3 regions of the Streptomyces sp. NPDC001914 genome follow, and region 2 is predicted to be linked to each of the others. Evidence: riboswitches for the same ligand, from Rfam matches in the RefSeq annotation. Region 2 holds a riboswitch; each other region holds the start of a gene.
What was found. A riboswitch is a leader RNA that binds a small molecule or an ion and turns the genes downstream of it on or off. The one in region 2 is predicted to bind cyclic di-AMP.

Region 1 (9,827 bases), on a different contig from region 2:
GCCCTCGCCCGGGAGCTGAGGAAGGGCGACGTCGCCGCGCTCATCGTCGAGCCCATCCAGGGCAAGGGCGTCCACGAGTCCCCGCCCGGATATCTGCGCGCCGCCCAGGAACTGCTGCACCGGCACAAGGCGCTGCTCATCGCGGACGAGGTGCAGACCGGCCTCGGCCGCACCGGGGACTTCTACGCCTACCAGCACGAGGAGGGCGTCGAACCGGACCTGGTGTGTGTCGCCAAGGCGCTGTCCGGCGGCTATGTTCCGGTGGGCGCGACCCTCGGGAAGGACTGGATCTTCAAGAAGGTCTACTCGTCCATGGACCGGGTCCTCGTGCACTCCGCGAGCTTCGGCTCCAACGCGCAGGCCATGGCGGCGGGTCTCGCGGTCCTGTCCGTGATGGAGAACGAGCAGATCGTCGCGAACGCCCGCGTCACCGGAGAACTGCTGAAATCCCGGCTGGCGGCCCTGGTCGACCGCTACGAGTTGCTGAGCGAGGTGCGCGGGCGGGGTCTGATGATCGGCATCGAGTTCGGCCGGCCCGCGTCGCTCAAGCTGCGCAGCCGCTGGACCATGCTCCAGGCCGCGCGCAAGGGGCTCTTCGCGCAGATGGTCGTCGTGCCGCTGCTCCAGCGGCACCGGATCCTCACCCAGGTCTCCGGCGACCACCTGGAGGTGATCAAGCTGATCCCGCCGCTGGTGATCGACGAGGGGGACGTCGACCGGTTCGTGGAGGCCTTCACCGCGGTGATGGAGGACGCGCACAACGGCGGCGGGCTGATGTGGGACTTCGGCAAGACACTGGTGAAACAGGCGGTCGCGAACCGCTGAGCCCGAGCCGTACCGGCGGCCGCCGCGAGCGGCACCGGTACGGCCGGGCGAGCGGGCCTTGGGCGTGGCCGCGAGGGGCCGGGGTGTGGGCCGTGGCTGGGCTGGGCGGCCCGACGTGCCGCCGGGCAAGGAGCCGGCCCGGGGTGTGGCTGGGCGAGGGGACGGGCGTAGGGGCCTCTTTGTCTCTGAGGCAAGAAAATTGCCGCTGAGGTAAATCTTTGGCTCAATGGTTCCATGAGCCAAGCCGATCCAGGGGCGGTCGACGAACCGTCCGCCGAGCTGCACGCCGTGGGGCCCCGGCTGCGCGCCCTGCGCCGCGGTGCCTCCCTGACGCTGGAGGCCGCCGCCCGCGCCGCCGCGCTCTCGCCCGCCCATCTCTCCCGGCTGGAGACCGGGCAGCGCCAGCCCTCGCTGCCGATGCTGCTCACCCTGGCACGTGTCTACGGTACGACGGTCTCGGAACTGCTCGGCGAGGCGGTCCCCGAACGTGACGCGGTCGTACGGGCCGCCGACATGGAGGCGGCCCCCGCGGGCGGCTGGACCTACTGGCAGGCGGGCTCCGCGGGCCGCGGCATGCAGGCCCTGCGCGTACACGTCCCCTACGGCTCGCAGGGCGACATCGTGCGCGTCCACCCGGGCGAGGAGTGGCTGTACGTCCTCAAGGGGCGGCTCCGTCTGCGCCTCGGGGACACCGCGCACGTCCTCGAACCGGGGGACAGCGCCCACTTCGACTCGATGACCCCGCACCGCATCGCCGCCGCCGAGCGCGACGGAGCCGAGCTCCTCTTCGTACACACCCTGCTGCAGAGCCCCGTCGCCGCGCTGTGCCTCGGCCCGGCGGCGGGCCACCCCACTCCGGGAGAGACGTCATGACCGAACCCACAGAACCCCGCCGGCGGTCCATGGAGGACAGGTTCCCGCGCGCCCTGTGGGTGCGGCTGATCATCTACGTCGCCGTCGGCCACCTGTTCGCGGCCTTCATCTACCTGCTCTTCACGCTGGGCGCGCAGAACCAGTAGTGACCCGGCAGCGGCGCGCGGCTCAGTCCAGGAGCCGCGCGCGCAGCCGCTCCCGCAGCTCCGGCGTGAGCCCCAGTCCCTGTTCCAGATATGCCTCGACGCTGCCCCAGGTCTCCTCGATCGTTTCGAAGGCGGCGGTCAGATACTCGGCGCGCGCGTCGAACAGCGGGCTGAGCAGTTCCATCACCTCGGGGGAGTAGGCGCCGGCCGAGGAGCCGTTGCGGTGGACCTTGTAACGGCGGTGCGTGGCGTTCGACTCCAGGTAGTCGGTCACGATCGCCTCGCGCTCGACCCCGAGGGCGAGCAGGGTGACCGCGATGGACAGCCCGGCGCGGTCCTTGCCCGCCGCGCAGTGCATCAGCGCCGGCACGCTGTCGTCGGCCAGCGCGTGCAGCACCTGGGAGTGCTCGGCCGTGCGCTCCCTGATGATCGTGCGGTAGGAGTTGATCATCCGGTTCGCGGCCTTGCCGTCGCCGAGGAGTCCGCGGAGCTGGTCGATGTCGCCGTCGCGGACCATCTTCCAGAACTCGCTGCCGTCCGCCGGGTCGCTCAGCGGGAGGTTCACGTTCCGCACGCCCGGCAGCTCGACGTCCGGTCCCTCCAGCTTCTGGTCCGCGGCGTTGCGGAAGTCGAAGATCGTGTGGAGGCCCAGGGAGGAGAGGAACGCGGCGTCCTCCTCCGTGGCGTGCGCGAGGTGACCGCTGCGGAACAGATGCCCGAAGCGCACTCGCCGGCCGTCCGCGGTGGGCAGTCCGCCCACGTCGCGGAAGTTCCGCACTCCGCCGAGTTCGGGCTCGGTCGACGGGACCTGCTGCGTCACGGGGGCTCCTCCCATTCGGCCGCCGGCGTCGCCGGGCTGGACTCGGCGCCGCTCGTCGGCAGTTGTACCGGCTCGCGCTGTCGACGATACGACATGGGTTCCCCGGGCAATGAGTTGTCCACAGGCGCCTGCTTCCGGACGGATACGCCCAGGAGGGAGCGTTGCGCTGGATGTCGATCGAATGTGTGTGCGATTCATGTGCGATTCATGTGCGGGGTCACCCGCCGGGCCGGACGTGCCTTTCCGGTCCCATGGGCATCGCGGGGCAATTGTTGCTAATTCCGGCATCGGGGTGCGCCGTTTTGCGATTCGTCCGACATGGAGATCCCGATGTGCCGGATATCCGCTCACGTCGCATCTGACTGTTCTGTCCGAATAGGCACCTTCATTACAACTGGCCCTGGAATAAGGCACCCTGGGGCGAGTCGCGTGAGGAGCGTCATATTCGTGACGATGCGTTGCCGTCCCGTTTTCTCAACCCGCCCGGATTTCCTGGCGGGTTGAGGGGACCGGAAGATCGTCACTCCACGGAGGGTTACGGCGATTTCAGCATGGATCAAGAAAGGCGAGCGCACAGAAACCGCCCATAGTTGTCGACGCGCTCTCATCTCGCTTACGTTCTGCCTCAATCCGGACGGACGCCCAATCCTGCCGCCGCCCGGCATCCGCACACTCACCCGTACACGGCAGGAGCGGGGGACCCACAGGTTCCGTGCCTGGTCCGGTCTCCGGAACAGGCTAGGGGTACAGCCGCGCAGAGCGCGGCCGGGCATCTCCAGCCCGCACCCGACAGCTCACCCCGCAGGCGCCGGAGAGGAATTCGTCATGCCCGCGAAGGGTAAGCACCGCCGTCCCAAGTCCCTGCGTTTCACCCGCTCGATCGCCGTGGCCGGAACCGGTGGCGCCGCACTCGCGCTGCCCCTGATGGGGGCCACGGGCGCCCACGCCGCGACCCCGGCCGCCGCCGTCGCGCAGCATGTCGAGAAGGCCGCGACCGCCGCCCCCGCCGAGAAGTCCGCCAAGACCGCCACGTCCGCCAAGGCCAAGACGTACGCGGTGAAGCGCGGTGACTACCTCTCGAAGATCGCCGACGAGCAGAACGTCGGCGGCGGCTGGAAGAAGATCTACGCCGACAACCGCTCCGCCATCGGCAGCGACCCGTCGCTGATCCACCCCGGTCTGAAGCTGTCGCTCGGCAAGAAGGCCGCCCCCGCCGCCCACTCGGCCACTCAGTCGTCCGCCAAGGCGGCCACCTCGGCGAAGCCCGCCCAGGCGACCCCGGCCGCCGACACGGCCCCGTCCGCCACCCCCTCCACCGCCGGCTCCTCCGGCTACACCCTGCCGGTCGACAGCAGCACCGTCGGCACCGGATACAAGGTGGCGGGCAGCATGTGGTCCAGCGGTTACCACACGGGCGTGGACTTCGTGGTCCCGACCGGCACCACGCTCAAGTCCATCGCCGCGGGCACCGTCGTCTCCGCGGGCTGGGGCGGCGCCTACGGCAACCAGGTCGTCATCCAGCACGCCGACGGCAAGTACTCCCAGTACGCCCACATGTCGTCCCTGTCCGTCTCGGCGGGGCAGACCGTGACCGAGGGGCAGCAGATCGGCCTCTCCGGCGCGACCGGCAACGTGACCGGCCCGCACCTGCACTTCGAGATCCGCACCACGCCGGACTACGGCTCCGACGTCGACCCGGTCGCGTACCTGCGCTCGCACGGTGTCGCCGTCGGCTGACACCCCCCACTCCTCCTGCTCCTGACGGCAGGAAGATCTCCGAAGGCCGGACCCCATGATCCCCTGGGTCCGGCCTTCGGTGTTCCCCGGCTCGGGCCTCGGGTCGATCGCTGCTTCAACATCCTTGGCGCGGACCCTATTCCGGAGTTGACCAACGCTTGACGAGTGGCCTATCTCACCGCCCGTCAACCCCTCCCTACGGTCGCGTAGCTCACATCGAAAGGTGAATCATGCTCGATGTGGCAGACGATTCGAAGAGTGACAACAGATCAGTGATCGGGTCGTACGTGGCGGTGGGGGACAGCTTCACCGAAGGCGTCGGCGACCCCGGGCCCGACGGAGCCTTCGTCGGCTGGGCCGACCGGTTCGCGGTACTCCTCGCGGACCGCAGGCCCGAAGGCGATTTCGACTACACCAACCTCGCGGTGCGCGGCAAGCTGCTCGACCAGATCGTCGATTCCCAGCTCCAGAGGGCCAAGGAACTGAGCCCGGACCTGGTCTCGTTCTGCGCCGGCGGCAACGACATCATCCGCCCCGGCACCGACCCCGACGAGGTCGCGGAGCGCTTCGAGCGCGCGATCGCCGACCTCACCTCCGCCGTCGGCACCGTCATGGTGACGACCGGCTTCGACACCCGTGGCGTTCCCGTGCTCAAGCACCTGCGCGGCAAGATCGCCACGTACAACGGCCATGTGCGGGCCATCGCGGACCGCTACGGCTGTCCCGTCCTCGACCTCTGGTCCCTGAAGACGATCCAGGACCGACGGGCCTGGGACGGCGACCGGCTGCACCTCTCGCCCGAGGGGCACACCCGGGTGGCGCTCCGCGCCGGGCAGGTGCTCGGCCTGGAGGTGCCGGCCGACCCGGACCAGCCCTGGCCCCCCCTCCCGCCGCGCGGCACGCTGGAGGTGCGCCGGGACAACATCCAGTGGGCGCGCGAGTATCTGGTCCCCTGGATCGGGCGGCGGCTGCGCGGGGAGTCCTCGGGCGATCACGTCTCGGCCAAGGGAGCCCTGTCCCCGGACGACATCAAGCTGCGCATCGAGTCGGTGGCCTGAGGGATCCGGGACGGGCGCCGCCGCGCCGGTTCACGGGGCTGGAGCGGGCGGGCACGAGTGCGGGGCCGGAGCGGGCGCGCGCGAGTGCGGGGCCGGAGCGGGCGAGGACGAGTGCGGGGCCGGCATCACGGTGGCCCCGCGCTCTCGCGTCCTCAGCGCACCGCCGCCATCAATGCCTCGCGTTCCAGGCCCAGTTCGCGGGCGAGCGCCTCATCGACCCATTCCTGGGTGCGGGCTCGCGACACCGCGCCGGAGTACGCCGTCATCTGGACCGCCAGTCCGTCCAGCAGCGCCGTGAGCCTGAGGACCGCGCTCGTGGGGTCCGGGCAGCGGAACTCGCCGGCGGCCACACCCTCCGCGATCACCTCGGCCATGGCGGCCTTCCACTGCCGGTCGAGATCGCGGGTCACCTCGCACAGCGCCGGCTCGCGCAGGGCGACCGCCCAGCCCTCGATCCACAGACGCCAGCCCTTGGCCTGACCCGTCGGGGCGTACCAGCGCACGGCGGCGCGCAGGCGGCGCAGCGCCGTCGTGCGGCGGCCGAGCAGTTTGCGCAGATGGGCGAGGTCGTCCTCGGCGGCGTGGGTGAACGCGGCGGCGACCAGCTTCTCCTTCGTCGAGAAGTGGTACAGCACCAGCGCGTTGCTCACGCCGAGGGCCGAGGCCACGTCGGCGATCCGCACCGCCGCGACGCCCCGCGCCTCGATCTGTTCGACGGCGGCCCGCAGCAACTCCTCGCGCCGCTCCGCCACGCTCAACCGGACTCTCGCCACGCGGCAACCCTACACAGCCCTTTCGGCGGAGGCCCGGCCGGAGCGGGTAGGACCGGGTACGTCCCTCAGCGGTACCAGCCGAACCGCTCCGCGATGACCGGGAGCCGGTCGGTGACGATGGCGTGGGCGGCGGCCCGCGGGGTCGTGCCGTCGGCCTCCGCGCGCGCGAGCGTCCGGTCGATCAGGGCCCGCATGGAGCGCCGCGTGTGGGTGAACGCCTCGTCCGCGTCGGCGCCGATGTCGCCGAACAGGGTCCACCACCACCAGGCGTTCGTACCGGAGTTGACCACGACGTCCGGCAGGACGGTGACCCCGCGCGCGGCGAGCAGTTCCTCCGCGTCCGCGAGGACGGGCATGTTGGCCGCCTCGATGATCCAACGGGCCTTGATCTCATGCTGGTTCGCCGTGTCGATCGCGTACGAGACCGCGGCGGGCACCAGCACCTCGGCGTCGGCGGACAGCCAGGCGTCACCGGGGAGTTCGCGGTCGGCCGGGCGCAGCACCGCGCGGTCGACCGTCCCGTACGCGTCGCGTGCCGCGAGCAGTGCGTCGACGTCGAGGCCGTCCGGGTTCGCGATGGTTCCCTTGACGTCGGCGACGGCCACGATCCTGAGGCCCGCGCGCGCGAGGAAGCGCGCGGTGGCCCCGCCCATGGTGCCCAGTCCCTGTACGGCGACACGTGTTCCCGCGTACGGCGTGCCGGCCCGGTCCAGCGCGGCGAGCGCCGACTCGGCGACCCCGCAGCCGCCGACCAGTTCGTCGAGGCCGATGCCGTCCACCTCGACCGCGAAGGCGTCCGCGAGCCGCTTCCGGGCCGCCGTCTCGTCGTCGAGCAGCGGGTACACGGCCTGGATGGAGGAGACGAGGCCGGCCTCCTCGGCGGCCCGGTCGACCAGGTCCTGGCTGAGCCCGAGATCCTCGCCGGTGGTCCAGAAGCTCTCGATGTAGGGGCGCATGGCGCGCAGGTAACGCACCAGCAGTCCGTACGCCACCGGGTCCTGGGGATCGCAGTCGATCCCGCCCTTGGCGCCGCCCAGGGGGATGTAGCGCCCCTCGGGGTTGTAGTGCAGGGCCTCCTTCATGGTCATGCCGCGGGCGAGCCCGGCGACCTCCTCCAGCGTGCAGCCGGGCCGCATCCGCAGACCGCCGCTGGAGACACCCCGCACGAGCCGGTCCACGACGAGGAACCCGGGACGGCCGGTGACATGGTCCGTCCAGGTGAGCGTCATCAGGGGGGCGGCGGTCATCGGTTCTCCTCGGGGACGACGATCAGGGTGGGGCCGGGGGTGCGCAGCGCCTCGGCGAGCGCCGCGCCCAGCTCCTCCGGGCTGTGCGCGTACGTGCCCTGTCCTCCGTAGGCGCGGGCCAGGGCGGGCAGGTCGACCGGAGCGAGGTCGACGCCCGTGGGCGTGTCGCCCCGGGCGGCCATCTCGTCGCGGATCTCCCCGTAGCCGCCGTTGTCGAAGACCACGACGGGCAGCGGGAGGCGGATCTGTACCGCGGTCGCCAGTTCCTGCACGGTGAACTGGAGGCCGCCGTCCCCGCTGAGCGCCACGACCTCCCGGCCGGGGCACGCCGCCTTGGCTCCGATCGCCGCGGGCAGAGCGTAGCCGAGCGTGCCGTAGCCGGTCGGGTGAAGATAGCGGCCCGCCGGGCCGAGCGGGAGGTGGGGGAGGGCTCCGTAGTAGCAGCACTGGGCGCTGTCCGAGGTGATCACGGCGTCCTCGGGGAGGACGGAGCGCATCGCCCGCAGGTACGGGATCCAGCGGGCGTCGCGCCCGGCCGTCTCGGCGTTTCGCGCGGCCCGCAGTTCCGCGGCCCGCCGGAGGGGGTCCTCGTCGGGCACGCGCGCGTTCGGGGGTTCGCCACCGGGTCCCTCGGCGGCGCCGGGCACGCGCGCGTGCCCGGTCGTGGCGCCCGGTTCCCCGACGGCTGTGAGCAGCGCGGTCAGGGACAGCAGCGCGTCGCCCACGACCGCGACGTCAGCGGCCGGTCCCGCGTACATCTGGTCCGGGTCGACGTCCACGCGGATCAGCGTGCCGTTCAGGGCGGGCGGCGCCGACCAGAAGTCGGACTCGGCGAGCTCGGTGCCCACGGCGAGTACGGCGTCGCGTCCGGTGAGCCAGTCCCGGACCGCGGGGCTGTGCAGCGACACGCCGAGGGCCAGCGGGTGGGTCTCGGGGACGATGCCCTTGCCGTTGGCCGTGGTCAGGACGGGAGCGCCGAGCCTCTCGGCGAGGGCCAGGACCGGGGCGGCCGCCTCGCGTGCTCCGCCGCCGGCCACGAGCGCCGGACGGCGGGCCTCGCGCAGCGCGTCGGCGGCCCGCGCCACGGCGAGGGGTGCCGGGGCGAGGGGGACGGCGGCGGGGGCGACGCGTGCGGGACCCGTCTCCTCGGCGGCCTCCAGCAGATCGAGGGGGATCTCGATGTGCGCGGGACGGGGCCGGCCGGTGCGGAACAGGGTGAAGGCGCGCGCGACCGCCGTGTCGATCTCGGCGACCGAGGACACCCGGTGGCTGAACGCGGCCACGCCCCGCAGGGCCTCCGTCTGGCTGCGCGTCTCGTGCAGCAGACCGGTCGCGAGCCGCGGGTGGCGCAGGGGCATCCCGGGGGAGACGACGAGCAGCGGCACACTGTCGGAGTAGGCCTGGCCGACGGCGGCCGCGGCGTTCAGCAGGGCGGGTCCTGTCGTGGTGAGCACCACACCGGGGCGCCCGGTCACGCGCGCGTAGCCGTCGGCGGCGTATCCGGCGCCCTGCTCGTGGCGCGTCAGGACGTGCCGGACGCCGTACGCGGACAGGTGGCGGTAGATCTCCAGGTTGTGCGTACCGGGAATGCCGAAGGCGCGGGTCACGCCGTGTCCGGACAGGGCGCGGACGACGGCCTCGCCTCCGGTGAGCATCTCGCCCATCACACGCTCCGCACGGCGGTGACGTCACGCCCGAGGGCGTACACGGCGTACACGGCGTGCACGGCCGCGGCCGTTTCGGCGGGGAGGTCGGACACGGTGTGTCTCCAGACGTGGACGGGCCCGCGCGGTTCTCGGGCCGCCGGGACGCATGCTCTCTACTGAATCACGAGTCAGTATCGGAAGGCGTGCCGGGTCGTGTCAACGCGCGGGACCGGCGTGGCCGCGGGGGCGAGGCGTCCAGATCGGCTCCCCGGAGCGGAAGAAGCGGGGGTGCGGCGGGGTTGGCACCTGTGGAACCAGGGCCACGGACCTCGCGTTGTGACCGGGTGACCCGGCGCTGTCCGAGGCGACGACCATAATGAAAGCCTGACCGACTCCATCTGGAGGTATCCGTGACCGGTTTCCGTACCCTGAGCTCCGGGCTCCGCGCGCTGCGGCCCGCCGCCTTCGGCGCGGATCCGGCTGGTGCGCGCATGCGGCGCATCCGCAATTCGCCGAACTTCGCGGACGGAGTCTTCCAGAACCCCGAGACCGCCCGTACCCGCCCCGACGGCTCGATGGTGGAGTTCGCGAAGGTCTACTTCCGCAGTGAGGAGCGGGCCCACCGCTCCCCGGCCGGAACCGTCCCCGTGCACGCGACGACCCTCGCCGACCTGGCCAGGCCCGCCGCGACCGGGCTGCGGC
Region 2 (9,827 bases):
CGCATCCCGGCGCGTCAGTTCCAGGTTCTCGCCCGCAGCGGCATCCCGGACGCGCCGGACGCCCGGGGAGTCTTCACCGCCAGGACCTGGTTGACGCCGATCTCGTTGCGCTCGAAGGCGACCGCGCTCGCCGCCATGTACAGCCGCCAGACGCGGGCCCGCCCGGCCCCGGTGAGCCGGACGGCCCGGGACCATCCCGCCTCCAGGTTGGCGACCCAGCGGCGCAGGGTGAGCGCGTAGTGCTCGCGCAGGGCCTCGACGTCACGCACCTCGAAGCCGGCCCGTTCGAGCTGCGCCACGGTCGTCCCGACGGGAGCGAGTTCGCCGTCCGGGAACACGTAGGCGTCGATGAACGCGTCGACGGCGTACGACGACTCGTCGCGCTGCGGACGCCGGCCGATCTGGTGGTTGAGCAGCCGCCCGCCGGGGGCGAGGAGACGGCCGAGCACCTCGGCGTACTCCAGGTAGCGCTCGGCGCCGACGTGCTCGGCCATGCCGATCGAGGAGATCGCGTCGTAGGGCCCGTCGGTGACGTCCCGGTAGTCCTGCACCCTGATCTCCACACGGTCGGTCAGACCCTCGTCCGCGACCCGTTTACGGGCGTACGCGGCCTGTTCCTGCGACAGCGTCACCCCGACCACCCGCACGCCGTGTTCCCGGGCGGCGTGCACGGCCATCGAGCCCCATCCGCAGCCGACGTCGAGGAGCCGCTGACCGGGCTTCAGCGCCAGCTTCCGACAGACGAGTTCGAGCTTGTCGCGCTGCGCCTCCTCCAGGGTGCCGCCCTCCTTCCAGTAGGCGCACGAGTAGACCATCGACGGGCCGAGGACGATCTCGTAGAAGCCGTTGCCGACGTCGTAGTGGTGGCTGATGGCGCTCCGGTCGGTTCGCCGGGTGTGCAGATGGCGGTGGCGGCGCATCTCCTCGCGGGGCGGGGCGGGCGGCAGCGGCAGTCCGCCCATCCTCACCAGCCCGCGGACCGCGGCGCGCACCTCGGGGTCGCGCAGCGCCGCCCCCAGCCCGCGCGCGTCCTCGCCGCGCTCCCAGACGAGCCCGGACAGCAGGTCCAAGGCGGTGTACAGGTCGCCCTCGATGCCGAGGTCGCCGGAGACCCAGGCCCGGGCCAGCCCCAACTCGCCCGGCTTCCACAGCAGTCGGCGCAGCGCCCGCCGGTTGCGGACGACGAGTGCCGGCGCCGCGGGCGGACCCGCCTCGGAACCGTCCCAGGCACGGACGCGCAAGGGAAGCGGGGCTCCCAGCAACTGTTCGACCAGACCTTTGAGCCGCGGTGCGGCGTCCTGCATGGCGTACACCTCCGAGACAGCACTCCCGAACGCTCCGACACCCCGTAAACATCTACCCCCTGGGCGCGCAGTCCCCCTTCCACGACACAGATTCGCAAAATGTGTGTACGCACCATGCTTTGAGGGGTGCCCCGTGCGCGCCGGGCCGCGCGGGAGCGGGAACGCCGAAGGGGCCGCCCGCACCACGGATGGCGGGCGGCCCCTTCGGGGCGTTCGGTGACCGGAGGGTCAGGAGGCCTTGGCCTTCTCCTCGGTCTTGACGGCGGGCGCCGGGGCGGCCGGAGCCGGCTTGGCGGCCTCGTAGAACTCCTCGCGCGGAGTCTCCATGGCGCCCAGGGAGACGACCTCGCGCTTGAGGAACATCGCGAGCGTCCAGTCCGCGAAGACGCGGATCTTGCGGTTCCAGGTCGGCATGGCCAGACCGTGGTAGCCGCGGTGCATGTACCAGGCGAGACGGCCCTTGAGCTTGATCTTCATCTTGCCCATGACGATCATCGCGACGCCCTTGTGCAGGCCCAGACCGGCCACGGCGCCCTTGTTGGCGTGCGCGTACTCCTTCTGCGGGAAGCCCCGCATGCCGGAGATGACGTTGTCGCCGAGGATCTTGGCCTGACGCAGCGCGTGCTGCGCGTTCGGCGGGCACCAGGCGTTCTCGACACCGGCCTTGCGGGCGGCGACGTCCGGCACCTGGGCGTTGTCGCCCGCGGCCCAGATGTAGTCCGTGCCCTGCACCTGGAGGGTGGTCTGGGTGTCCACGTGGCCACGCGGGCCGAGCGGCAGACCGAAGCGGGAGAGAACGGGGTTCGGCTTGACGCCGGCCGTCCAGACGATCGTGTTGGAGTCGACCTCGAGGCCGTTCTTCAGCACGACGTGGCCGTCGACGCAGGAGTCCATGGAGGTGGAGAGGTAGATCTCCACGCCGCGACTCTCCAGGTGCTCCTTGCCGTACTGGCCGAGCTTGGGGCCGACCTCTGGAAGGATCTTGTCCGCGGCGTCGACGAGGATGAAGCGCATGTCCTCGCGGGACACGCTGCTGTAGTACTTGGCCGCGTCGCGGGCCATGTCCTCGACTTCACCGATGGTCTCGGCGCCGGCGAAGCCGCCACCCACGAAGACGAAGGTCAGCGCCTTGCGGCGGACGTCCTCGTCCGTGGTGGAGTCGGCCTTGTCGAGCTGCTCGAGAACGTGGTTGCGCAGGCCGATGGCCTCCTCGATGCCCTTCATGCCGATGCCCTGCTCGGCGAGACCGGGGATCGGGAAGGTGCGGGAGACCGCGCCCATCGCGATGACGAGGTAGTCGAAAGGCAGCTCGTACGCCTCGCCCACGAGGGGGGCGACCGTGGCGACCTTGCGGTCCTGGTCGATGGTGGTGACCCGGCCGGTGAGGACCTCCGCCTTGGGAAGTACACGCCGCAGCGGGACGACGACGTGCCGCGGGGAGATGCTGCCGGCGGCTGCTTCGGGGAGGAAGGGCTGGTAGGTCATGTACGACCGGGGGTCGACGACCGTGACGGTCGCCTCTCCGTAGCGCATCTGCTTGAGGATGCGCCGAGCTGCGTACAGGCCTACGTACCCACCGCCTACTACGAGGATCCTGGGACGCTCCGTGGTGCTCATGCCATCGAGTATCCACCTGCTTCAGGGGGGTCGCTCGTGCGCCCCTTCACAAGCTCGGACAGGCCCTCTGCTACACTCCGCGGCCCCCGCGACGGAGGCCATGTCGGCGGGGGTGGACCGCCGTACGGTTCGTACCGTTGTCAACACCGTGTGAGCTGCGGCCCGACCCGTTCGGCCGAGCGGACCACACGTGTGTTTCATCGCGCCGAAACGCGGCCGCAACGCTTCACCGATCATGCTGCCGGACCGGTCCGGGCCTCCGGAAGGGCCCAAGTGGCCCCTTCGTCGCCCAGCAGGACCTTTTTCCTTGTGAAGAACTTCACGAAGTTTCTCGGCGGAGCCTCGCCGAAGGGTCTCCAGGACCCCTTCCGGCATGCTCATACGCTATCCGACCCGCTCAGCCGAGGCTACTGATCAGTAGCAAAGGAGACCGGTGCCACGCCGTGCGGCACGGCCCCGCACGGCCTCCCGGAGCCCTCTCCGGCCGCGCCGGGGACCGCGGACGGCCCCGGCCCCGGAAGGGGAGCAGGGGCCGCCTCACACCCGTTCCCGACGCCTCACGGGACGCGGGCCGCGCCCTGCCGGCGTCAGTCGCCCTGCCGGGCGGCTTCGGCCTCCTCCGCCACCTTGAAGGCGATGCCGTCGAGGATGTCGTGCTCGCTGACCACGACCTCCCCGGCCCCGGTGCGCTCCATGATCGAGAGCAGGACGAGAGCCCCGGCCCCGATCACGTCGACCCGGCCGGGGTGCATCGAGGGGACGGCCGCGCGCTCGGCGTGGGTGGAGCGCAGCAGCCACTCGGTGATCTCGCGGACGCGCTCGACGGAGACGCGGGAGTGGTGGATCCGCTCGGAGTCGTACTCGGCGAGGTCCAGCGCGATCGCCGCGATGGTGGTGACCGAGCCGGCCAGACCCACCAGGGTGCGCGCCTCACGCAGCGGGACCGTCTCCTCGGCGAGGTCGAGGGCGGCCTCGATGTCGGCACGCATGGCCGCGACCTGCTCGGCCGTGGGCGGGTCGGTGACCACGCCGTCGCGCACGAGGTGACGTTCCGTCATCCGTACGCAGCCGATGTCCACGGAGCGTGCCGCGCGCACCTCGTCGGCGCCGACGACGAACTCCGTCGAGCCGCCGCCGATGTCCACGACGAGGTAGGGCGTGGCGAGGTCGTCGCGCCCGGAGAGCTCCCTGGTCGCGCCGGTGAAGGAGAACTCGGCCTCCTGGTCCCCGGTGACGACCTCCGGCTCGACGCCGAGGATGTCCAGCACCCCGCGCACGAACTCGTCCCGGTTCTCGGCGTCCCGGGAGGCGGAGGTGGCGACGAAGCGCACCCGCTCGGCGCCGTGCTCCTCGATGGTGCGCGCGTAGTCGCGGCAGGCGGCGAAGGTCCGCTCCAGCGCCTCGGGGGCGAGCCGGCCGGTGCGGTCGACGCCCTGGCCCAGCCGGACGATGGTCATCCGCCGGTCCAGGTCGGTGAGTTCGCCCGTCCGCGGGTGCGCGTCGGCCACCAGGAGCCGGATGGAGTTCGTACCGCAGTCGACGGCGGCGACGCGGGTCACCGGCCGTCCTCGGCGGAACCCGGGGCCTCGGCGGAACCGGCGGACTCCGCGGAACCGGCGGCGCCGGTGGGCTCCGCGGGATCCCCGGCCTTCGTTCCCTCGCAGGCCGCCTGGCCGGTGAGGGTGACGCAGGCGCCCTTGCGCCACCACTCGGGCAGCATGGCGATGGCCTCGTCGCCGAGCGGGTTGACGCCGGGACCGGCGGCCAGCGAGTGCGCCACCAGGACGTGCAGGCACTTCACCCGGTCCGGCATGCCGCCCGCGCTCGGGAAGCCCTCCAGGACCTCGATCGCGTCACGGCGCGCGATGTAGTCCTCGTGGGCGGCGCGGTAGGCCGCGGCCAGCTCGGGGTCGGTGGCGAGCCGTTCGGTCATCTCCTTCATGACCCCGTTGGCCTCCAGCGTCCCGATCGCGGACGCGGCCCGCGGGCACGTCAGGTAGTACGTGGTCGGGAACGGCGTGCCGTCGGGGAGGCGGGGCGCCGTCTCCACCACGTCCGGCTGGCCGCAGGGGCAGCGGTGCACGATCGCGCGCAGCCCGCGCGGCGGCCGGCCGAGCTGCTGCTTGAAGGCCTCGACGTCGGTGTCGGTGGGCTCGGTGCGCGGGGTGGTGGGCGGTGGCGTTTCCATGCCGTGAGTCACGTGTCTTTCTGGTCAGTTCATGGGTCGTCAGCGGTCGGCGGCGTCGGATTTGTCCACGCCGTCCCAGACATTGGTGTACCAGGGGCGGTCCGCGGTGCCGCGTTCGGCACGGGACTGCTTCGCGGCGTCCGGGTCGATCACGATGTAGCCGGTCTCGCCCGGCATCACATAGTGCAGCCGCTGCCGGATCTGCTGCTTCGCGTACGCGTCGTCCTGCCAGCGCGCCTTGAGGTCGCGCAGCTGCTCCACCCGCTGCCGGGCCTGCTCCCGCTGCCGCTCCAGATCGCCGATCTGGGCGCGCTGGGAGACGTACTGCCGCATCGGGTACGCGAGGGCGACGATCAGGGAGCACAGGACCATGGCGAGCAGCGCGGCCCGGCCGGTGAGCCGGGAGCGGCGGGCCTGCCGTTTGGTCTGGGAGCGGTAGACCCTGGCCGCCGTCTGCTCGCCGAGCAGCTTCAGCCGGGTCGAGGTGGAGAACCGGTCCCGGTCCTTCACGGCCATGAGTCCCGCCTCCCCAGTACCGGCCCGCCGTGTGCGGGCCCCTCACGTGCGTACGTCCCCGCACACGGTACGGGACCGGGTACGGGGACGTACGGAGGACGCTTCCTGGGACGCGCTGGGCTCAGCCCTTGAAGCGCGGGAAGGCGCTGCGGCCGGCGTACACCGCGGCGTCGTCGAGGATCTCCTCGATGCGCAGGAGCTGGTTGTACTTGGCGACGCGGTCCGAGCGGGCCGGGGCGCCGGTCTTGATCTGACCGCAGTTCACGGCGACCGCGAGGTCGGCGATGGTGACGTCCTCGGTCTCTCCGGAGCGGTGGGACATCATGCACTTGAAGCCGTTGCGCTGGGCCAGCTCGACGGCGTCCAGGGTCTCGGTCAGCGAACCGATCTGGTTGACCTTGACGAGCAGGGCGTTGGCCGAGCCCTCCTCGATGCCGCGGGCGAGGCGCTCCGGGTTGGTGACGAAGAGGTCGTCGCCGACGATCTGGACCTTGTCGCCCAGCTGGTCGGTGATGATCTTCCAGCCGGCCCAGTCGTCCTCGAACAGCGGATCCTCGATGGAGACGAGCGGGTACGCCGCGACGAGCTCGGCGTAGTACTCGGTCATCTCGGCGGCGGAGCGCTCCTTGCCCTCGAAGGTGTAGACGCCGTCCTTGTAGAACTCGGAGGCGGCGACGTCGAGGGCGAGGGCGATCTGCTCGCCGGGGGTGTAACCGGCCTCCTTGATGGCCTCGAGGATGAGGTCGAGGGCGGCGCGGTTGGACTCGAGGTTCGGGGCGAAGCCGCCCTCGTCGCCGAGGCCGGTGGACAGGCCCTTGGTCTTCAGCACCTTCTTGAGGGTGTGGTAGACCTCGGCGCCCCAGCGCAGGGCCTCGGAGAAGGACTCCGCGCCGATCGGGGCGATCATGAACTCCTGGATGTCCACGTTGGAGTCGGCGTGCGAGCCGCCGTTCAGGATGTTCATCATCGGAACGGGCAGCAGGTGCGCGTTCGGTCCGCCCAGGTAGCGGAAGAGCGGCAGGTCGGACGCCTCGGAGGCGGCGTGCGCGACGGCGAGCGAGACGCCGAGGATGGCGTTGGCGCCGAGCGAGCCCTTGTTGTCGGTGGCGTCCAGGTCGAACATCGCCTGGTCGATCAGGCGCTGCTCGGTGGCGTCGTAGCCGACGAGCTCCGGGCCGATCTGCTCGATGACGGCGAGGACGGCCTTCTCGACACCCTTGCCCTGGTAGCGGTTGGGGTCACCGTCGCGAAGCTCGATGGCCTCGAACGCTCCGGTGGAGGCGCCGGACGGAACGGCGGCACGACCCGTGCTGCCGTCGTCGAGGCCGACCTCGACCTCGACCGTGGGGTTGCCTCGGGAGTCCAGGATTTCCCGGGCTACGACGACGTCGATGGACGGCACGAGCATCTCCTTATGGGATGTGACGCGGGTACGCGGAGCTTGGCAGCCCCGCGGGATGAGCCTAACCGGCTCAGGGGGATCGGCCAGCGATCGACCACCCCTTGAGCGGACCGAGCCTACATATTGTTCCTGAACGGAACAAAAAAAGAAATAAAAAACCCCGCTCCGGCGCGTGCGGGGGAACACGCGCCGGAGCGGGGAGCCCGTGGGGACGGGAACCTCGGCGGGTCTCCGGTGCGTGCGGAGACCCCCACGAGGGGGCTGTTGCCTGCCGGGTGTCGCGGCGGTGCCGGAATCACGGCCGCCCTCCGCCGAAAGCGGCCGGGTCAGCCGGCGTGCCGCACCGCTCAGTGCAGGTGGAGCTGCTGGCCCGGGTAGATGAAGTCGGCGTCGGCGACGATGTCCTTGTTCAGCTTGAACAGCTTCTGCCAGCCGCCCTTGACGTGCTTCTTCTCGGCGATCGAGCTGAGGGTGTCACCCTTGACGACCTTGTACTCGCCGTCACCCTTCTTGACCTTCTTGCCGGTCGGGGTGGTGACGGTCTTCTGCGCGGCGGGGCGCTCCGCGGAACGGGAGGCGGGCTGCTCCGTCGTACGGGTGGCCGGGGCGCTCTGCGAGGCGTCGGACGAGGAGGACGACGGGGCCGCCGGGGCCGAGCCGCCGCCGTAGGGGGTGCTCGACAGGCCGGTGCCGCAGGTCGGCCAGGCGCCCTTGCCCTGAGCGGCGAGGACCTTCTCGCCGATGGTGATCTGCTGGGCCTTCGAGGCCTGGTCGGCCGTCGAGGCGTAGGCGGTGCCGCCGTACGCGGCCCAGGTGGAGGACGAGAACTGCAGGCCGCCGTAGTAGCCGTTGCCGGTGTTGATCGACCAGTTGCCGCCGGACTCGCACTGGGCGACGGCGTCCCACTCGGAGGCGGTGGCCGCGGAGGCGTTGCCGGCCGCCATCAGCGGGGCGGCGATGGCGACGCCGGTGACACCGGCGAGCGTGGCGACACGGGTGGCCTTGTTCGGGCGGCGGTGCTTGCCCTTGCTGGAGAACAGCATGGAGAGATCCCCTCACCGACGCCTGCGAGGTGAGCTGTCGGGTTCGGGCCGAATGAGTTGCCCGGCCGCATGCCTTCGTCCTGTCTCCAGGACGTCCGGCACGCGGCTTCACCCCGAGCCGTTCCCGGATGTCTCTCGACTCCCGGGCCCGGCACTTACCTTGGGTCCCCCGCTCCTGCCTACGGCGCATGACGCGACGACTGTTCCCGTACGGCCGTTGGCAGGATTCGGCGTTGCGACCGTCGGGGCCCGCTGTGGCGAGCGGTCACGACCGTAAGCAGTCGATTGGCGGAATTTCAAAGACGATCAGGGCTTCTGAGACCCATCTCTCACTTGCGCCAAATGGGACATTCCACAGCGAACCGTGACGTGAACTCCCGCTACTTCTGCACCGTTTCGGCCGTGTCCACGATGCTTCGACCAGGGATGACGAGGCCGGGACCGCTGCTGTCCGCCCCCGTGTCCACCTTGGGCAGATCGCCCCATCCGCTTTCGAGACCAAGGGCGTCGGAAACGCTCCAGAGGTTGTCGATGGCGTCCGCGACGTACGCGGGGTCGGCGGTCTCGGTCGCGGGGCTCGCGGCGTGCCGCCCGGTGGAGGCGTCGGCGCCGGCGTCGGCCGCGCTCTCCGCCGCGTCCCCGCCGCGGTGCCGCCCGGTGCCGCCGGTCGACGCGTCGGACGGGGCCGAAGAGGCGTCCTTCTTGCCCGACTTGGCCGACTTGTCGCTCTTGTCGGCCGCCGCGTCCGAGCCGTCGGAGCTCTGCGAGGCGCTGGGCGTCGCGGTGTCGCCGCCCGCGTCCGAGGAGTCGCCCGAACCGGACGAATCACCCGAAGGGGAGGAGCTGGGCGAAGTGGCGAGACCGGACGAAATGTACGAATCGGAATCGTCGCCGGTGCTCGACGAGTCGCCGGCCACACCCGTGTCGACGCCGATCCCGGCGGAGCCCTTGCTGAGGCCCGAGAGCGGTCCGCAGGTCGGCCAGGCCTTGAGGCCAGAGTCGGCGAGCACCTTCTCGGCGACGGCTATCTGCTGCGAGCGGCTGGCCTGGTCGGCCGTCGGGGCGTAGTCGAGGCCGCCGTGCGCCTCCCAGTTGTCCTGGTCGAGCTGGAGGCCGCCGTAGTAGCCGTTGCCGTCGCTGGAGCTCCAAGCGCCACCGCTCTCGCACTGCGCCACCCGGTCCCAGGTGGTTCCGTCGGCCGCGCTCGCGCTCGCCGCGGCGAGCAACGGGATGGCGATCGCCGATCCGGTCACCCCTGCGGCGACGATGAGAGCCGGGGCCTGACGAGGGCGACGGTGACGGCCGTTCCCGGAGAGCATGCGAGAGCCTTTCGAGCGACAGCGGGGAGCATCGCGACTCCTGCTGAACGAGTGGCGCAGGTGCCGCGTTGTTGATGGGTGAAGGTAGTCGCACTCGAACGCTGGTTACAAGTCGATGCAGTACTGATCACGTGAAGATCACGGATTTGACGGAGCGTCATGTTCCGGTAGCCGTAAGGGCTCTCCTTCCGGTATGCGGAAGAGCCTCTTCGGCATGGTCGGCGAAGGGTCACCGATGCACCGATCGCGTCCTATTTGACCGGGGTGAACTCCACAGGAAGCGTACGCAATCCACGCATAATGAGGCCTCCGCGCCAGCGCAAATCGGCCGATTCTCCGGCGAGTTGGATGTCGGGAAGACGGCTGAGGAGCGTCCCGAGCGCGGTCTGTCCCTCCAGCCGGGCGAGCGGCGCACCCAGGCAGTAGTGGATGCCGTGG
Region 3 (9,827 bases), on a different contig from region 2:
CCCGGCTGCACGGCCTGGTGCAGCGCGGCCGGGAGAACGGCATCCCGGTCAAGGAGCTGGGCCCCTCCCAGCTCACCGAGTACGAACCGGAGGTCCGCGGCCTCGCCGCCATCCACGTCGGCACCACGGGCATCTGCGACTACGTGGCGGTGGCCCGCCGGCTCGCGGAGGCCTCCGGGGCGGACATCCGGTACGGGGCGCGGGTCGTGCGCGCCGACCGCCGCCCCGACCGCGGTGTCGCCGTGCGCACGGCCGACGGGACGATCGTCCGCGGACGGGTGCTCGTCAACTGCGCGGGGCTGCACTGCGACGAGACGGCCCGGCTCACCGGCGACGACCCCGGGATGCGGATCGTCCCCTTCCGTGGCGAGTACTACACGCTGGCGCGGCCGGAGCTGGTGCGGGGCCTGGTGTATCCGGTTCCGGATCCCGCGTTCCCGTTCCTCGGCGTCCATCTCACCCGGGGCATCGACGGCGGTGTCCACATCGGCCCCAACGCGGTGCCCGCGCTCGCCCGCGAGGGATACGACTGGGGAGTCGTCCGGCCCCGGGAACTGGGCGGGACGCTGTCCTGGCCGGGCTCCTGGCGGATAGCCCGGCGGCACTGGCGCTACGGAGCCGGGGAGCTGCGCCGGTCGGTGTCGAAGGCGGCGTTCACGGAGGCGGTGCGGCGGCTGCTGCCCGCGGTGAACCCGGAGGACCTGGTCCCCGCCCCCGCCGGTGTCCGCGCCCAGGCGGTCCTGCGGGACGGCACCCTGGTCGACGACTTCCTGATCAAGGAGGGCCCGAGGACCGTGCACGTGCTGAACGCGCCGTCCCCCGCGGCCACCGCGTCCCTCCCGATCGGCCGCGAGGTCGCCCGCCGAGCACTGGCGTCCCTGGCGGCGACCTGAACCTCCGCGCCCGGCCCGCCCCGGCGCCACCCGCCACGAGCGAGACTCGTCCCACAGCGGGGACGGGCCGTCGGGACGGACGGACCATCGCCGGGACGAGCCGCCCCGCCACCGACCGGACCGGCCGCGACAGACCGGCCAGGACGGACCTGACCGGACAGACGGGCGGACCGGACAGACGGGCGGACCGGACGAACCGCCCGCCTCGCACGCCGGTCTGCCGCCCGTCGGCACACGCCGGCCCACCTCCCGTCGGCATACGCCGCCCCCACCGCCGGGGGCGCGGGCCGACCGCCGGACCTTCCCACCCCCACGACGGCCGGACCGGCCCGTACGGACCTGCCAGGTCGGACAGGCCGGCCAGGTCGGACAAGGCCGGCCGACCGGGACGGACGGGCCGGGACGGGACGGGCCCCGGCGGCGCGCCCGTAAAATCGGTCGCACTGTGTCTGATTTCCTCGACTCCACCGAAGAGACCCGGCCCGCCTCCGCCGAGGACGGCTCGCCGCGTCACCGCCGCGCCCAGGGCGAGCCCCGCTTCCCCGACGGTCCGCAGGCCGACCCCGCCGGCTCGCACTTCGAGCGGCGGATCCGGAGTTTCCAGCCGCGCCGGAGCCGGGTGACGACCGGACAGGCCGACGCGCTGCAGCGACTGTGGCCCAAGTGGGGTCTGGACATCGACGGACGGCGCACGCTCGACCTGGCGGAGCTGTTCGGGGCGGACATCCCCGTCGTGCTGGAGATCGGCTTCGGCATGGGAGAGGCCACCGCGCAGATGGCGGCCGAGGACCAGGGGACCGGGATCCTCGCCGTGGACGTGCACACCCCGGGACAGGGCAACCTGCTCAACCTCGCCGAGCGCAACAGCCTGACCAACGTCCGCGTGGCCAACGGCGACGCGATCATCCTGCTCCGCGAGATGCTGCCGCCCGCCTCGCTGAGCGGCCTGCGCGTCTACTTCCCCGACCCGTGGCCCAAGAAGCGCCACCACAAGCGGCGGCTGATCCAGCCGGAGTTCCTGGATCTCGCCGCGACCCGTCTCGCGCCGGGCGCGGTCGTGCACTGCGCCACGGACTGGGAGCCGTACGCCGAGCAGATGCTCGACGTGCTGAGCGCGCACCCCGCCTTCGAGAACACCGTGCCGGACGGCGGTTTCGCGCCGCGTCCGGAGTTCCGGCCGCTGACCCGTTTCGAGGGCCAGGGACTGGACAAGGGTCATGTGGTGAACGACCTCCTCTTCCGGCGCGTACAGCACCGAGACCAGCACGCCCCGGGCGTCTGACCCGCACACACCCCCCGACGTCCGCCGGGACCTTCCGGTGACGCAGGTTGCCGTCGCGGGCCACGCCCTCCCTCGTTAGGGTCAATGCCGTGGCCATCCATCCGCCGTATCCGAACCGGCCCGGCGCCCCCGCCGGACCCGCGCCGCGACATCCGCACTGGTGGCAGCGCGGCTGGGTGCGCTACGGAGCGCTGATCACCCTGCTCGCGCTGTCGGGCCTGGTGATCCTCGCCCTCGTGCGCGAACAGACCGGGACGGAGGGCTTCCTGGTCGGCCTCGGGCTGGCCGTGTTCCCGGTGCCGCTGCTCATAGCCGCCTTCCGGTGGCTGGACCGGGTCGAACCGGGCCCCTGGCGCAACCTGTTCTTCTCGTTCGCCTGGGGCGCCTGCGCGGCGGCGCTCATAGCGATCGTCGCCAACAGCTTCGCGACCCGCTGGATCGCCATGACGACCGCGGATCCCTCCGGCGCCGACACGCTCGGCGCGACCGTCATAGCGCCCGTCGTCGAGGAGTCGGCGAAGGCGGCGGCCGTCCTGCTCGTCTTCCTCTTCCGCAGACGGGACTTCACCGGGATCGTCGACGGTGTCGTCATCGCCGGGGTTACCGCCACCGGCTTCGCCTTCACCGAGAACATCCTCTATCTCGGCACCGCGTTCGGCACCGACCAGCTCAGCGGGGAGAGCGGGCTCGCCTCCGTCACGGCGGCGACGTTCTTCGTCCGTGTGGTGATGTCGCCGTTCGCGCACCCCCTGTTCACCGTGCTGACCGGCATCGGCTTCGGTGTCGCGGCGCTGTCCGCCGAACGCCAGCATGTGCGCCGGGTGCTGATCCCGCTGACCGGACTGCTGCTCGCGATGGGCATGCACGCGCTCTGGAACGGCTCCTCGGGCTTCGGCCGGTTCGGGTTCTTCGGGGTGTACGCGGCGTTCATGGTGCCCGCGTTCGGGCTGCTGACCTGGCTCGTCGTCTGGACGCGGCAGCGCGAGCTGCGGACCGTCCGCGCCGAACTGCCCGTGTACACCGCCGCCGGCTGGCTGGGCCCGGCCGATCCGTGGGCCCTCGGCTCGATGCGGGCGCGGCGCCTCGCGCGCGACTACGCGGGCCACCACTTCGGCAAGGGCGCGGCGCGCTCGGTGGCGGAGTACGAGGCATACGCGACCTCACTGGCGTTCCTGCGCCACCGGGGGCGCCGGGGCCGTGCGGGCGCCGACTTCGTCGTACGGGAGCGCGAGTTGCTGGAGCAGCTGTGGCGCCGCCGGGAGATCGCCCGCCCGGCCCTCGCCTACGCGGCCCGCGCCACGGCGCCGCTGCCCGTGCCGCCGCCCTGGCAGCCCCAGCGGTACGGGCAGCACGTCGCCCCGCCCGCGCGGCCCTACGGGTGGCCGGCCCAGGCGTCCGCGCCGGCCCCGTATCCGGCGTACAACCCGTACCGCTCCTAGGCCGTGTCCGGCGGGCGGCACCGGGGGAACTCACCGGTGCCGCCCGCCGACGGTCCGGCTGTTACGCCGACGCCCGCGACAGGCGCGTCAGTTCCTCGTCGCTCAGCACCAGGTCCGCGACGCCGAGCAGGGCCGGGAGCTGTTCCACCGTGCGGGCGGAGGCGATCGGCGCGGCGACCGTCGGCTGTGCGGCCAGCCAGGCGAGGGCGACCGTCGCGACGGCGGTGTCGTGGGCCGCCGCGATCTCGTCGAGGGCGGCGAGGACCCGCGGTCCGCGGTCCGTGCCGAGGTGCTTGGCCGCGCCGGCCGCCCGGGGCGAGTCGACCGTGGTGCCGGGGCGGTACTTGCCGGTGAGGAAACCGGCGGCGAGCGCGAAGTACGGGACGGCCGCCAGACCGGCCTGGGACGCGACCTCCAGCAGGGCGCCCTCGTAGGTGTCGCGCGAGACGAGGTTGTAGTGCGGCTGGAGGGCGACATAGCGGGCGAGGCCCTCGCGGTCGGAGAACTCCAGGGACTCCCGCAGCCGCTCCGGGGAGATGTTGGAGGCGGCGATGTGCCGAACCTTGCCGGCCTTCACGAGTTCGTCGAGGGCGCCGACGATCTCCTCGACCGGCACCTCCGGCTTGTCGAAGTGCGTGTAGTAGAGGTCGATGTGGTCGGTGCCCAGGCGGCGCAGCGACGCGTCGGCCGCGGCCTTGATGTTGGCACCGGACAGCCCCGGGAAGGCGGGGTGCTGGCTGACCTTGGTGGCGACCACGATGTCCGCGCGGTTGCCGCGGCTCTTCAGCCATCTGCCGATGACGGTCTCGGACTCGCCGCCCTCGTTGCCCTCGACCCAGGCCGAGTAGGAGTCGGCCGTGTCGAGGAAGTTGCCGCCGGCGGCGGCGTAGGCGTCGAGCACGGCGAAGGACCGGGTCTCGTCGGCCGTCCAGCCGAAGACGTTGCCCCCGAGGGAGAGCGGGAAGACCTCGAGGTCGGACGAACCGAGCTTGCGAAGAGAAGTCATGTACGGGCTCAACGCCCGCATCGGATCGATGTATTCCACAATCACCGGGCCCGGGGCGTGCCGCCGTCCGCGCCCGGACGGCCGACAGCCCTGACGCCGGGGGGGGTTGACGTCAGGGCTGCCGGAGTTCGGGGATCAGGGGTTGAGGCCCTTGCTCTGGAGCCATGCCATCGGGTCGATGCCGGTGGCGGCGCCGCCGGGGTGCACTTCGAGGTGCAGGTGCGGGCCGGTGACGTTGCCGGTCGCGCCCACGCGTCCGATGACATCACCCGTGGCGACCTTCTGGCCCACGCTGACGCTGATGGACGACTGGTGGCAGTACCAGAGCTCCGTGCCGTCGTCGAGGGTGAGGATCGTGCGGTAGCCGTACGATCCGGCCCAGCCGGCCTCGGTGACGGTGCCGCTGTGGATCGCCTTGAGCAGCGTGCCGGTGGGCGCCGCGAAGTCGAGTCCGGTGTGGTAGCCGGAGGACCACATGGAGCCGGCCTCACCGAAGGTCGAGGTCAGCGTGTACGAGGACGTCGGCAGCGCGTAGCTCTTGGCGAGCTCGGCGAGGCGCTCGGCCTCGGCCTTCTGCTTGGCCGCCTCCTCCGCCTTCTCCTTCGCAGCGGCTTCCTTGGCCTCGGCCTCGTCCTGCTGGGCGGCGGCGAGCTTCACGGCCTTCTGCGCGGCGGCGGTCTGGGCGGCCTTCTGCGTGGCGGTGTCGGCCTGGTTCTGCTGCGACTGGGCCTGCGCCATGATGCGGTCGCGCAGCGCCTCACCGGCGTCGGTGCTGCCCTGGGCCGTGTCGGAGGTGGTCAGACCGGCGTTGGTGAGCGGAGTCGTGGAGCCCTTGGGAGCGCTGGATCCGCCGTCCGAGATGAGGGCCTTGGCCGACTCGGTCACCGACGACAGGTCCGGCAGCGAGATGGAGACGGGGGCCTTGCCCGGGGCGGCGCTGGCGATGCCGCCTCCGCCGACGGCGGCTATGACACCGACGCCGAGGACCGTGGAGCTGCGGGCGAGTCCTCCGCCGCGCTGCTTGCCCGTGCGGTGCCGGCCGCGGACGGGAGCGAGGGAATCCGCGGTGGGGTTCCACTCCTCCCAGGGTCCCTCGTCCTTGCCGTAGCCGAAGGTGTGGGTTTCGTTCGGCGCGAACGAGGTTGGCTGAGCGGGCCGGTTGGACGCCACGTGGGCGCACTCCTTTCCTTCCTTGCCGCCTACCGGGTTAGCTGACGGGTTCGGAGCAGGAAGGTCTCCTACGCGCGTACGGCCACCGTGCTTCCACGGCGGAATACGCCCGATTCACCCCACGAGTTGGTTCCCCGGTTCCCTGACGGGATTCGGCGCGTGCGCACGGAGCCGTCTCTTGTGACGGTTGTGACGACCGCGCTGCGTTATCGAACGTTAATAGACCCGGGCGCCGAATTCCAAGCTGTTCCGACTGATCATTAACGGCTCTTGGCCAGGACTTTGGGGTCATGAACGATGAAAAACGGGCGAGTTGACCCGGTGCCACTTGCACGGATTTCCCTGACGGTACGTCAGTCGTTATGCGGAGGGATACAGTCCGATCACTGTTCGTGACGCCGGACGGCGAGCAGCGCCATGTCGTCCGTGAGCACGCCGCCCGTGTGCCGGCGGACCGCTTCGGAAAGGGCGGTGAGCAGGGCCTCGGGGCAGGAGAAGACCCGCCCGGCCAGCCAGCGTGCCGGGTCGAAGAACTCCCCCCGGGCGTCACGGGCCTCGGACAGCCCGTCGGTGTGCAGGAGCAGCGTCGCCCCGCGCGGGAACCGGTCCCGCACCGTCGGGGCGGGCCGGCCTCCCAGGTCGCTCATCCCGAGGGGCAGCGCGAAGGAGGCGGCGGAGAGGACGGCGAGCGTCCCGTCGGGATGCAGCAGCAGGGGCGGCGGATGACCGCGGTTGACGACGCGCACCCGGTCCGCGCCGGGCGGGATCTCGGCGAGGACGGCGGTGGTGAACCCCTCGACCGCGTCGACGCCGTCGCGCCGGGTGCCCGAGCGCGTCAGCGCCCGCTCCAGGCGCTCCGCGACGCCCTCCAGGGCCGGCTCCTGCTCGGCCGCCTCCCGGAACGCGCCGACCACCGTCGCGACGGTGGCGACCGCGTTCATCCCCTTGCCCCGTACGTCCCCGACGACGAGCCGTACGCCGTACGGGGAGTCCTGCACGGCGTAGAGGTCCCCGCCGATGAACGCGTCCTCCTGCGCCGCCTCGTACCGGGCCGCGACCTCGAGCCCGGCGATCCGCGGCTCGGGCTCGGGCAGCACGGCGCGCTGCGCGAACTCGGCGATCTCCCGGACGGTGGCGAGCCGTTCGTCGCCGCGCCGCACGACGGTGTTGATGAGGACGGCGAGGACGGCGGCCGTCGTCACCGTGACGACCTCGGTGACCGCGTCGACCTGCAGGACGATGCCGAGCACGCCGTGGACCACGAGAACCGCGCCGACGGCGAGGAGGCCTGCGAGGACGGTGCCGCGCAGCGAGTGGAGGGGGGCGGCGACCAGGGGCGCGGCCGCGAAAAGGGGGGTCGCGGTGTATTCCGACGGGGTGAACCAGTCGTAGACGATCCCGGCGGCGACGAGCAGCAGGGGCAGGGTCCGTGCGAAGGTGCGCGCCCACACGATCCTGCGCGATTCCGCTTCCCCGGGACCGGGCGGCGGGAGGCTCCCGGACCCGCGAACGCCGCGGGACGGCCGGTCGGCCCGGTCACGGAGCCCTTCGGTCCGCCGTTCACCTCCTGGCTGCCCCACCTGTCCAGAAGAACCGGTCCGGGGGCGGCGGGCGACCTGTGTGGCCCGACCGGGCGAGCGGGGCCCGTCCGTGGCACCGGGGCGGAGCCGGCCGGAGAGCCGGGGGGACAAACACCAAGGGCCGGAACTCGTGAATCCGAGTTCCGGCCCTTGGCCTTCAGTAGCGGGGACAGGATTTGAACCTGCGACCTCTGGGTTATGAGCCCAGCGAGCTACCGAGCTGCTCCACCCCGCGTCGTTGAGATAAGTGTACGCCATCCGCGGGACCCGAAGCACACCCCTTTAAACCCGCCCCTCCGGTGGCGCGGGCACCCGCCGCCTAGCGGGCCGCCAGGTGCCGGTTGGGGGCCTCGGCGGCTTCCGCGTACTCGGGGAGGACGACGACCTCGGCGCCCGCGGCGGCGAGGAGCCCGTTCCCGTCGGCGTCCGTGACGAAGGTGTCGGGCTCGCGCCAGGCGGTGACGATCCGCCGCACCCCGGCGTCGAGGATGAGCCGGGCGCACGGCGCGGGCCGGGAGGCACGGTGGGCGCACGGTTCCAGGCTGCTGTAGACGGTGGCGGTGGCCAGCCGGGGGTCGGCCGGGTCGAGCTTGGCGAGGGCGGCCTCCTCGGCGTGCACCACGGGATCGCCGCCCTCCCGGGAGTGGCCCCGGGCCAGCTCGGTCCCGTCGGCGGCGACCACCACGGCCCCCACGCTGAACGCGGTCTTCGAGGGCGGGCACAGGTCGGCCAGTTCGCAGGCGAGCTCCAGCCACCGCCGGTCCGCCGCGGAGGCGAGCGGGCCGGTGCCGGGCGCGGTGGGGACGTAGCGGATGAGTACGACGTCGCCGACGGGCCGGGTCTCCACCAGCCGCATCCGTCCCGGGGGGTACGCCCCGGTCCCGAACAGCCGCGGCGCGTCCGGCTGCCCGACGAACAGGGGCGCGACGGCGAGCTGGAGTTCGTCGGCGAGCTGCTCGCGCACGAGCTGGGTGTGGACCTTGCCGCCCCCTTCGACCATGAGGCGGCGCACCCCCCGTACGTCGTGAAGGTGTTCCAGCAGCACCCGCCAGTCGAGTGCGGGACCGGTCGGAACGACGTCGACGCCGACGAGGCCGTTCAGCGCGGCGGCGGCCCTCGGCGCGCCCTCGTCCGTCGTGTAGACGACCTTCTCACCGCCGGTGTGCCAGAACTGCGCGCCCGGGTCGAGGTCGCCGGAGCCGCTGACGGTGACCTTCAGCGGGTACGCGGGGCGGCCGCCGGCGACGCGGGCCGCACGCCGTTCGGCGGAGTTGACCAGGAGCCGCGGGTTGTCCGTGCGCAGCGTGCCGGCGCCCACCAGGATCGCGTCGCTGGACGCCCGCACCTCGTCGACCCGGTCGAAGTCGGCCGGGCCCGAGAGCAGCAGCCGCTCGGGGCCGGTGTCGTCCAGGAAGCCGTCCAGGGAGACGGCGGCGGACAGCAGGACGTAGGGACGGGGCATCGGGACGCATCCTCCGGTCGCACGCGCGCGGGAGTCCGGGCGCAGTGGTTCAAGTTTTAAACAATACCTAGACTGGGCTCATGACGACCCGCTGGCTCTCCGCCGCCGAACAGCGCGCCTGGCGCTCGTACATCTCCGCGACCTCCCTCCTGGCGGACGCCATCGACCGCCGGCTGCAGGCGGAGGCGGGGATGCCCCACCTTTACTACTCCATCCTGTCCCGGCTGTCGGAGGCGCCGGACCGGCGGCTGCGGATGACCGACCTCGCCGAGGCACTGAAGATCACCCGCAGCCGGCTGACGTACGCGGTGGCGCGGCTGGAGAAGGACGGCACGGTGCGCCGCGAGGGGTGCCCCACCGACAAGCGCGGGCACATGGCCGTCCTCACCGACGAGGGCATGACCCTCCTGGAGCGGGTGGCGCCCGGGCACGTCGAGACGGTACGGACGGCGGTCTTCGACCATCTGACCCCGGAGCAGGTCGGGCAGCTGGAGGAGATCTGCGGAACCATCACCCGGGCCATCCAGAGCGAGGATCCCCAGGCCGCCGGGGACGATCTGCCGTGGCGGCGCCGCTCCTGCTCCTCGTGAGGCCGCCACGGGAACACGAACCCCGTTGCTTGAAGTTTTAAGCAGATGTAGGGTCTCGTTCCGAGGCTGTGCTTCAAATCTGAAGCACAGCCGGTACGAACCCGCCGGACGGAGAGACACCATGCGCGACCACCCCACCGCCACCGTGCGCACCCGCGTCCGCGTACCCCTGCGCTTCGGCGACGGCTACTCCGTCGACGCCGAACTCGTCACCTTCCACGGCCTCGACGACGGCAAGGAACACCTGGCCGTCGTCCTCGGCGAGCCCGGCGCGACCCCGCTGGTGCGCCTGCACTCCGAATGCCTGACCGGCGACGTGTTCGGCTCGGCCCGCTGCGACTGCGGACCCCAGCTGCGTGAGGCGGTGGAGCAGATCGCGGAACGCGGCGGAGTCCTGCTCTACCT

Region 1: linked by a shared signal. The riboswitch ahead of ACFYYF_RS04385 (peptidoglycan DD-metalloendopeptidase family protein) and the one ahead of ACFYYF_RS37350 (transglycosylase family protein) in region 2 are both predicted to bind cyclic di-AMP.
Region 3: linked by a shared signal. The riboswitch ahead of ACFYYF_RS38590 (M23 family metallopeptidase) and the one ahead of ACFYYF_RS37350 (transglycosylase family protein) in region 2 are both predicted to bind cyclic di-AMP.

What each region holds. Positions count from the first base shown of each region.
Region 1 covers NZ_JBIASW010000001.1:932,853-942,679, reverse strand. The annotation lists gene ACFYYF_RS04405 (aspartate aminotransferase family protein) at 1-825, shown strand, start outside; gene ACFYYF_RS04400 (helix-turn-helix domain-containing protein) at 1,060-1,698, shown strand; gene ACFYYF_RS04395 (DUF6126 family protein) at 1,728-1,844, shown strand; gene ACFYYF_RS04390 (tyrosine-protein phosphatase) at 1,867-2,664, opposite strand; cyclic di-AMP (ydaO/yuaA leader) riboswitch at 3,329-3,485, shown strand; gene ACFYYF_RS04385 (peptidoglycan DD-metalloendopeptidase family protein) at 3,490-4,401, shown strand; gene ACFYYF_RS04380 (SGNH/GDSL hydrolase family protein) at 4,674-5,459, shown strand; gene ACFYYF_RS04375 (TetR/AcrR family transcriptional regulator) at 5,612-6,232, opposite strand; gene ACFYYF_RS04370 (Glu/Leu/Phe/Val dehydrogenase dimerization domain-containing protein) at 6,298-7,479, opposite strand; gene ACFYYF_RS04365 (5-guanidino-2-oxopentanoate decarboxylase) at 7,476-9,143, opposite strand; gene ACFYYF_RS04360 (MBL fold metallo-hydrolase) at 9,536-9,827, shown strand, end outside.
Region 2 covers NZ_JBIASW010000022.1:1,325-11,151, reverse strand. The annotation lists gene ACFYYF_RS37380 (class I SAM-dependent methyltransferase) at 15-1,304, opposite strand; gene ACFYYF_RS37375 (NAD(P)/FAD-dependent oxidoreductase) at 1,533-2,921, opposite strand; gene ACFYYF_RS37370 (exopolyphosphatase) at 3,509-4,480, opposite strand; gene ACFYYF_RS37365 (DUF501 domain-containing protein) at 4,477-5,109, opposite strand; gene ACFYYF_RS37360 (septum formation initiator family protein) at 5,149-5,625, opposite strand; gene eno (phosphopyruvate hydratase) at 5,747-7,033, opposite strand; gene ACFYYF_RS37350 (transglycosylase family protein) at 7,375-8,070, opposite strand; cyclic di-AMP (ydaO/yuaA leader) riboswitch at 8,075-8,267, opposite strand; gene ACFYYF_RS37345 (transglycosylase family protein) at 8,451-9,323, opposite strand; gene ACFYYF_RS37340 (cytochrome P450) at 9,641-9,827, opposite strand, start outside.
Region 3 covers NZ_JBIASW010000024.1:64,107-73,933, reverse strand. The annotation lists gene lhgO (L-2-hydroxyglutarate oxidase) at 1-893, shown strand, start outside; gene trmB (tRNA (guanosine(46)-N7)-methyltransferase TrmB) at 1,339-2,175, shown strand; gene ACFYYF_RS38600 (PrsW family intramembrane metalloprotease) at 2,265-3,614, shown strand; gene ACFYYF_RS38595 (aldo/keto reductase) at 3,676-4,620, opposite strand; gene ACFYYF_RS38590 (M23 family metallopeptidase) at 4,756-5,790, opposite strand; cyclic di-AMP (ydaO/yuaA leader) riboswitch at 5,802-5,958, opposite strand; gene ACFYYF_RS38585 (PP2C family protein-serine/threonine phosphatase) at 6,174-7,241, opposite strand; tRNA gene ACFYYF_RS38580 (tRNA-Met) at 7,532-7,605, opposite strand; gene ACFYYF_RS38575 (dihydrofolate reductase family protein) at 7,690-8,832, opposite strand; gene ACFYYF_RS38570 (MarR family winged helix-turn-helix transcriptional regulator) at 8,913-9,422, shown strand; gene ribA (GTP cyclohydrolase II) at 9,544-9,827, shown strand, end outside.